DNA from 2 places in the Mesorhizobium sp. KR9-304 genome. Region 1 is predicted to be linked to the other one. Evidence: predicted binding sites of a transcription regulator. Region 1 holds the regulator's gene; the other holds the start of a gene.
The links. Region 1 encodes LexA, which represses DNA repair genes until DNA is damaged. Its sites were predicted from a motif close to TGTTCNNNNTGTGTTCNG; they were not measured.

Region 1 (3,413 bases):
TGGTCGCCGGCACGATCATGGGGCTGCTGCGCGCCGGCTTCGCGCTGTTTCCGGATTTCTCGTCTCGCCGGTCGGTGAAGAAATATGCCGCGGCGCTCGCCATCGTTGGTCTCGCCGGATACCTGTTCATCTCCGGCGCCGAGGTCGCCGCCCAGCGCAGCTTCATCATGCTTGCCATCATGCTGACAGCCGTGCTGTTCGACCGTGCCGCGCTGACGCTGCGCAATCTGGCCATTGCGGCGATCGTGGTCATCTTGCTCTCTCCGCACGAGGTCGTCGGACCGAGTTTCCAGATGTCCTTCGCGGCGACAGCGGCACTCGTCGGCGCCTATGCCGCATGGTCCGACTGGCGCGCCGACCATCCGGGCCAGGCACAAGCCAACCGCTCGCTGGCTCGCAGAGCCGTCCGCTACCTCTTGCTTGCGGCCGCCGGGCTTGCCGTGACCTCGATCGTGGCGGGCGGGGCAACCGCCATCTACGCGGCCTGGCATTTCCAGCAGATGCCTTCGCTCGGCCTCTTCACCAACCTCGCGGCCATGCCGATCGTCTCGGCGGTGGTGATGCCCTTCGCGGTGCTCGGCGCGCTCGCCATGCCGTTCGGGCTCGACGGTCCGTTCTTCGACGTGATGGGGCTCGGCCTCGGCGCGACGATCGCAATTGCGCGCTGGTTTTCCGAGCGCTCGCCCACCGACATGGTCGGCCTCGTCCCACCGGCCTCGGTGGCTATCCTTACGATCGCCCTATTAATTGCCACGATCTGCTCGACCTGGCTGCGCATCGCGGCAGTGCCGGTGGCGCTCGCGGGTCTACTGCTGCTTTTCGACCAGCCTCGGCCTGATCTTTTCATCGCCGAGGACGGTCGCCTGGTCGGGCTTGGCCTTGGCCACGGACGCATCGCCGTCAATCGCTCGAGGCCCAACGAATTCACCATCGACAACTGGAAACGCGCCTTGCGTGCGAGCGAGGTCGTGCGGCCGGAAGGGAAACAGGAGCGGGTGGCGGCGGCCAAGCCGAGCGAAACTGCTGATGGCAAATTGGCAGCTGAACAGCAGCACCCCCTCACCGTCTCGGTCCTTCGGACCTCGCCACCTCTCCCCCTGCCCGGGGGAGAGGAGCCGCCAATAGCCGGCGTCGCGACTTCTCAGAAACTGGGTTCCTCGCCCCCACAAAGTGGGCGAGAGGTGGCTCGGGCGAAGCCCGAGACGGTGAGGGAGGATTTCGCCTTGTGTGATGATCCCGTCAACTGCCCGGAAAGCGCCAGCCTATTGCAACGGCCAACCACCGACGGCTTCGTCTGCGCCGATGCGCTTTGCCTGGCCCGTCATCCCTCCGGAGCGATCGTCGCTCATGCGCTCGACGCCGAAGCAGCAATGGACGTCTGCGCCACTGCGAGCGTCATCGTCATCGATGATGCGGCGGCGAAGGGCGTCTGCCGCTGGAAGGATGTTCTGGTCGTCACCAAGCGCGACCTCGCGCTCAACAGCAGCGCCGCGATCACGTTTTCAGGTGAGGCCATCGGCGAAGCACCGCGCGTCGCCGCCACGATCGAATATGCAATCAGCCGGCCGTTCCGGCCCTGGCACGAGCAGCGCCGTTTCTCACGCGAGGCGCGGGGCCTCGCGCCCTATCGGCGACCGGACAAGCCAGCGACGCCGACCAAAGGCGCACCGGATTCGCCCTCCCTGGGGCCGGATCCTGCTTCACCGACCGAATCCGCTGATCCGAAAGATGCTCAGTAGCGACGGATCAGCCCGACCAGCTTGCCCTGCACCTTGACCCGGTCGGGTCCGAAGATGCGCGTCTCGTAGGCCGGATTGGCGGCCTCGAGCGCGATCGACGCGCCCTTGCGGCGAAAACGCTTCAGCGTCGCTTCCTCCTCGTCGACCAGCGCCACCACGATCTCGCCGGGGTTGGCCGTCGAGGCGTTCTTGATGATGACCGTATCGCCATCGAAGATGCCGGCCTCGATCATCGAGTCGCCCTTCACCTCCAGCGCGTAATGCTCGCCCGACGAAAGCATCTCCGGCGGCACCATGATCGCATGGGTCTTGTGCTGGATCGCGTCGATCGGCACGCCCGCCGCGATACGGCCCATAACCGGGACGGAGACCGCGGCACTCGCGTCATCGTCGTTGCTGGCGGAGCGCGCACGCGGCGCTTCATGATTTCGCCCATGGCCACCCTGGATGACGCTCGGCGAGAATTTCCTGGCCCCGTTGAGGCCCGGCGCGATCGAATCGGGCAGCCGCAGCACCTCCAGCGCGCGCGCCCGGTTGGGCAGGCGGCGAATGAAGCCGCGCTCCTCGAGCGCGGTGATCAGCCTATGGATGCCCGACTTCGACGCTAGGTCGAGCGCATCCTTCATCTCGTCGAAGGAAGGCGGAATGCCCTGCTCCTTCAACCGCTCGTGGATGAAGAGGAGAAGTTCATGTTGCTTGCGTGTCAGCATAGGAATTTCCCCCGGAATCAAACAGGAATCGAACGTCAAACAAAACCAGAACAAACACTATCTGTTCCAGTTGTGTTCCGCAACTGTTTAAATTTTAATGAATTCGTTGACGATTTGTTCAGCGTAACAGCAGCAGGAGGCAGGCATCGCCCGCCTTGGCGGCCGGCGCGTGGGGCGCTCGAACGACCAGCCCGCCAGCGTCGGCGAGAAGCTTCAGCATCGAAGAATCCTGCACCCCGAAGGGTGTGGCGAGGTATCCGCTTTTTGTTCGCGAGACGGCGGCGCGCACATAATCCTGGCGCGTGTCGTTGGCGGGCATCGGCGCGCCGAGCACGGCCTCGACGATACGGTCCTCGTGCGTGCGTCCGCCGAGTTCTGCCAGCAGCGGCTTGAGGAAGAGATGCGAGCAGACCAGGCTCGCCACGGGGTTACCCGGCAATCCGACGCAACGGGTATCTCCTAGCCGCCCGAACATCAGCGGTTTTCCGGGGCGCATGGCGATCTTCCAGAAGTCGAGCTCCATGCCGAGGCCGGTCAGCGCCTCCTGCACGAGGTCGTGGTCGCCGACCGAGGCGCCGCCGAGCGTCACGATCACGTCGGCGCCGGCGTCCATCGCTTGTCTCACCAGCGCCGAGATCGCCTCGACCTTGTCCGGCGCGATGCCGAGGTCGAGCACGCGCGCCCCGGCTTCGCTTGCGATCGCCGCCACGCCGTAGGCGTTCGACGCGATGATCTGGTCCGGTCCCGGCTTGCTGCCGGGCGCCAGCAGCTCGTCGCCGGTGGCGATGATCGCGACCAGCGGTTTTTTCACCACGGACACGGCAGGGTGGTTCGCCGCCGCCGCGAGCGACAGGGCGGCCGCGTCGAGCACGCGGCCTGTTTCCAGCAGCTTCTGCCCCTCCGCGAAGTCGAGACCGACCGCGCGGATGTGCCTGTTGGCCGCGACAGTCTCGAAGACCTCTAT
Region 2 (3,413 bases), on a different contig from region 1:
GGCTGGTGCCAGGACCACGGCGACGAAGGCTGGGTGTTGCAGTGCGCGCGCTCGTCGATCGATGCCTACCGAGGGGCTTTCGGCAAGACACCCGCCGCCTATCGCGGCGGCGATCGCTTTCTGAGCAATGCGATGGTGCGGCTGCTTGAGGAGGAAGGCGTTCAACTGGACCTGACCCTCGAGCGCATGCCTGGAGCAGCACGACTTGTGGAAGCCGAGCGTGGTACCGGAAACATCCCGGACGGAGAGAATATTCCGCCAAGCGCCTATCGACCGTCGTCCGCGGATTTTCGCGTGCCGGATCCGGATAAAACGTCAGGACTCGGCATGTTGCCCTTGACCGCCTACGAGCAGGAAACGCTGGCTCCATGGCTGCCCAACATACGTTTCGAAGAAGCGTTGGATCGATTGCTGGCCGCCGCTCCGGAGAACGGACTTACACATCTGGCGTTCGTGGCGAGGTCCGACCTCGCCAACATTCCTCAGTGGGAGGCTTACGTCGACAATGTCATCTCCCTGGCGCGCAGGGTCCGAGAAGGGCGACTGGTCTTCAAAACCGCCAGCGAGACGTGGGAATATATCGGAAAGTCGCGGTCTCAGCCGCCATTCGACGAATCGACCACTTCGTAGTCGTGCGTCACGGTCGCCGTCTTCGACAGCATCGCCGTCGCCGAGCAATATTTCTCGATCGACAGGTCGATCGCGCGCTTGACCTTGGCGTCGGCCAACCCGCGCCCCCTGACAATGAAATGCATGTGGATACGGGTGAAGACTTTCGGGTCGGTCTCGGCGCGGTCCGAGTCCAGTTCGACCACGCAACCCTCGACCGCCTCGCGGCCCTTTTCCAGTATGTGGACCACATCAATCGCCGAACAGCCTCCCGCGCCGATCAGCATGAGTTCCATCGGGCTTGGTCCGGGCTTGGGCCTGATCCCGTCCGGGCCGGATGCCGTGCCGAACACGATCTTGTGGCCGGAGCCCGTCTCGCCGACGAAGGTCCGGTCCTCAACCCATTTGATGCGCGCTTTCAAATGCCTGGCTTCCGGTCGTTGTCCTGGGTAGCTACCGTATCAATCAAGTCCGCGCCTCAGAACGGGATTTCGTCGTCGAGTTCGCGCGAAGCTCCGCCGCCGCTTCGGTTTGCGCCGCCGCTTCTGGTGCCTTCATTGGGCCCGGATTGACCGAAGTCCGAGCTGCGGCCGCCGCCGGAATAACCGACGCTGCCGCCTTCGCCGCCCTGCCCGCGCGCGTCGAGCATCTGCAGCTCGCCGCGGAACTTCTGCAGCACCACCTCGGTCGAGTAGCGATCCTGCCCGCTCTGGTCCTGCCATTTGCGCGTCTGCAGCGCGCCCTCGACATAAACCTTCGAGCCCTTCTTCAGATACTGCTCGGCGACCTTGGCGAGATTGTCGTTGAAAATGACGACCTGGTGCCACTCGGTCTTTTCCTTGCGCTCGCCCGAATTCTTGTCGCGCCAAGTCTCCGAGGTGGCGATGCGCAGATTGACGACGGGATCGCCAGACGGCATCCGTCGGATTTCGGGGTCGGCTCCCAGATTTCCCACCAGTATAACCTTGTTGACGCCTGCCATGACACTTCTCCGCGCTCAATCCTAAACCAGGTCGACCGAAACCCAGGTCGATATCGTGTTGCGGGCGCATCCTATAGGATCAGGCCCGCGACAGCCCCGTTGAAAGACCTTTCTCCTTCGGCTGTCCACATAATAGTTAGTTCTCGATTTGTTCTACATATTTCCACGCAAAACGCAAGCGCTGCCGAAGACCTCAATTCCGGAACGTCGCCACGTTTCCCTCGCACGACACCAGCCCGGCATGGCCGGCCATGTGTCAGGTCGACCAAGAAAACGGCCCTGTCTCTCGCTCGGAGAGAACAGGGCCTCGATCACGCGGGCCTTGCCCGCTTATGCCGGGATTCCATAACCGGCGTTTATTCGGATGCCACGCGGCGTTCAGCCGACGATCCGACTCGTAGTCTCTGATTGTGGGTTGATCAGCAGGCCGTTGCCCGAACGGATCAGGAGTTTACCTGCCTAGGCTCCAGGCTTTTAGTGGAGCCTCTGGGGACTGTCCGGTGGAGTCATTCCTTCCTCCTTCGTCAGTTTCCGATCGCCTCTACGGCGGCCTCTCCGCTGGTCTGCGGCGTCTCGCAAACCGCCCTTTGGCAGCGAACGATGTCGCGTGGACATCCGGCGCCATGAGACACCCTATAAATCTGGACCCCGGTGCCTGCCGCGTCAACCGCGAAAGGGCGCCTGCAAAGAAATGTGATCGCCGCCAGCTTCGTCCCCAGCGATTTGTCAGGAACCTGTTCGACCTTTGTTCTTTTCGCTTGCCCCCCGGGCGACCGGAAGAGTAGACCTCGAAAGTCTGGCAAAATCGGGTTCCCGTGCTGGCCCCAATACTGGCACTCGACGCGGCGACGAAAACACCTAAATAAGGGGCTGGCTGGTGATACCCTGCCATCCCGACATTTTTTTGAGACGAGGCGGCGGACCGGCCATGGCCGACCACAAATACCTTTCCATTCGCGGCGCGCGCGAGCACAACCTCAAGAACATCGATCTCGACCTGCCCAGGGATTCGCTGATCGTGATGACCGGCCTCTCCGGCTCCGGCAAGTCGTCGCTCGCCTTCGACACGATCTACGCCGAGGGCCAGCGCCGCTACGTCGAGAGCCTGTCGGCCTATGCGCGCCAGTTCCTGGAGATGATGCAGAAGCCGGACGTCGACCAGATCGATGGCCTGTCGCCGGCCATCTCGATCGAGCAGAAGACGACCTCGCGCAACCCGCGCTCGACCGTCGGCACGGTCACCGAGATCTACGACTACATGCGTTTGCTGTTTGCCCGCGCGGGCATCCCCTATTCGCCGGCGACCGGTCTGCCCATCGAGAGCCAGACGGTCTCGCAGATGGTCGACCGCGTGCTTGCGCTCGACGAGGGCACACGCCTCTTCATCCTTGCGCCCATCGTGCGCGGCCGCAAGGGCGAGTACCGCAAGGAACTCGCCGAGCTCCAGAAGAAGGGGTTCCAGCGCGTCAAGGTCGACGGCGCCTTCTACGAGATGTCAGATGTGCCGGCGCTCGACAAGAAGTACAAGCACGACATCGACGTGGTGGTCGACCGCATCGTCGTGCGCGCCGACCTCGCCACCCGGCTCGCGGATTCGCTGGAGACTGCGCTAAAACTCGCCGAGGGCATCGCGGTCGCGGAATTCGCCGACCGTCCGCTCGATGCCAGCCAGACCGGCGCCGATTCCGTCAACAAGAGCGCGAACGAAACCCACGAACGCATTCTTTTCTCTGAGAAATTCGCCTGCCCCGTTTCGGGCTTCACCATCCCCGAGATCGAGCCGCGCCTGTTTTCCTTCAACAATCCGTTCGGCGCCTGCCCG

Region 2: ABLE71_RS24520 (single-stranded DNA-binding protein) is a predicted target of LexA. The motif match lies at 1,730-1,747, and genes of this name have one in related genera.

The regions. Positions count from the first base shown of each region.
Region 1 is NZ_JBDZDN010000002.1:98,847-102,259, reverse strand. Features, by position in the region: gene ABLE71_RS12725 (ComEC/Rec2 family competence protein) at 1-1,739, shown strand, start outside; gene lexA (transcriptional repressor LexA) at 1,733-2,449, opposite strand; gene glp (gephyrin-like molybdotransferase Glp) at 2,568-3,413, opposite strand, start outside.
Region 2 is NZ_JBDZDN010000007.1:87,560-90,972, reverse strand. Features, by position in the region: gene ABLE71_RS24530 (hypothetical protein) at 1-630, shown strand, start outside; gene ABLE71_RS24525 (OsmC family protein) at 597-1,031, opposite strand; gene ABLE71_RS24520 (single-stranded DNA-binding protein) at 1,088-1,591, opposite strand; gene uvrA (excinuclease ABC subunit UvrA) at 2,520-3,413, shown strand, end outside.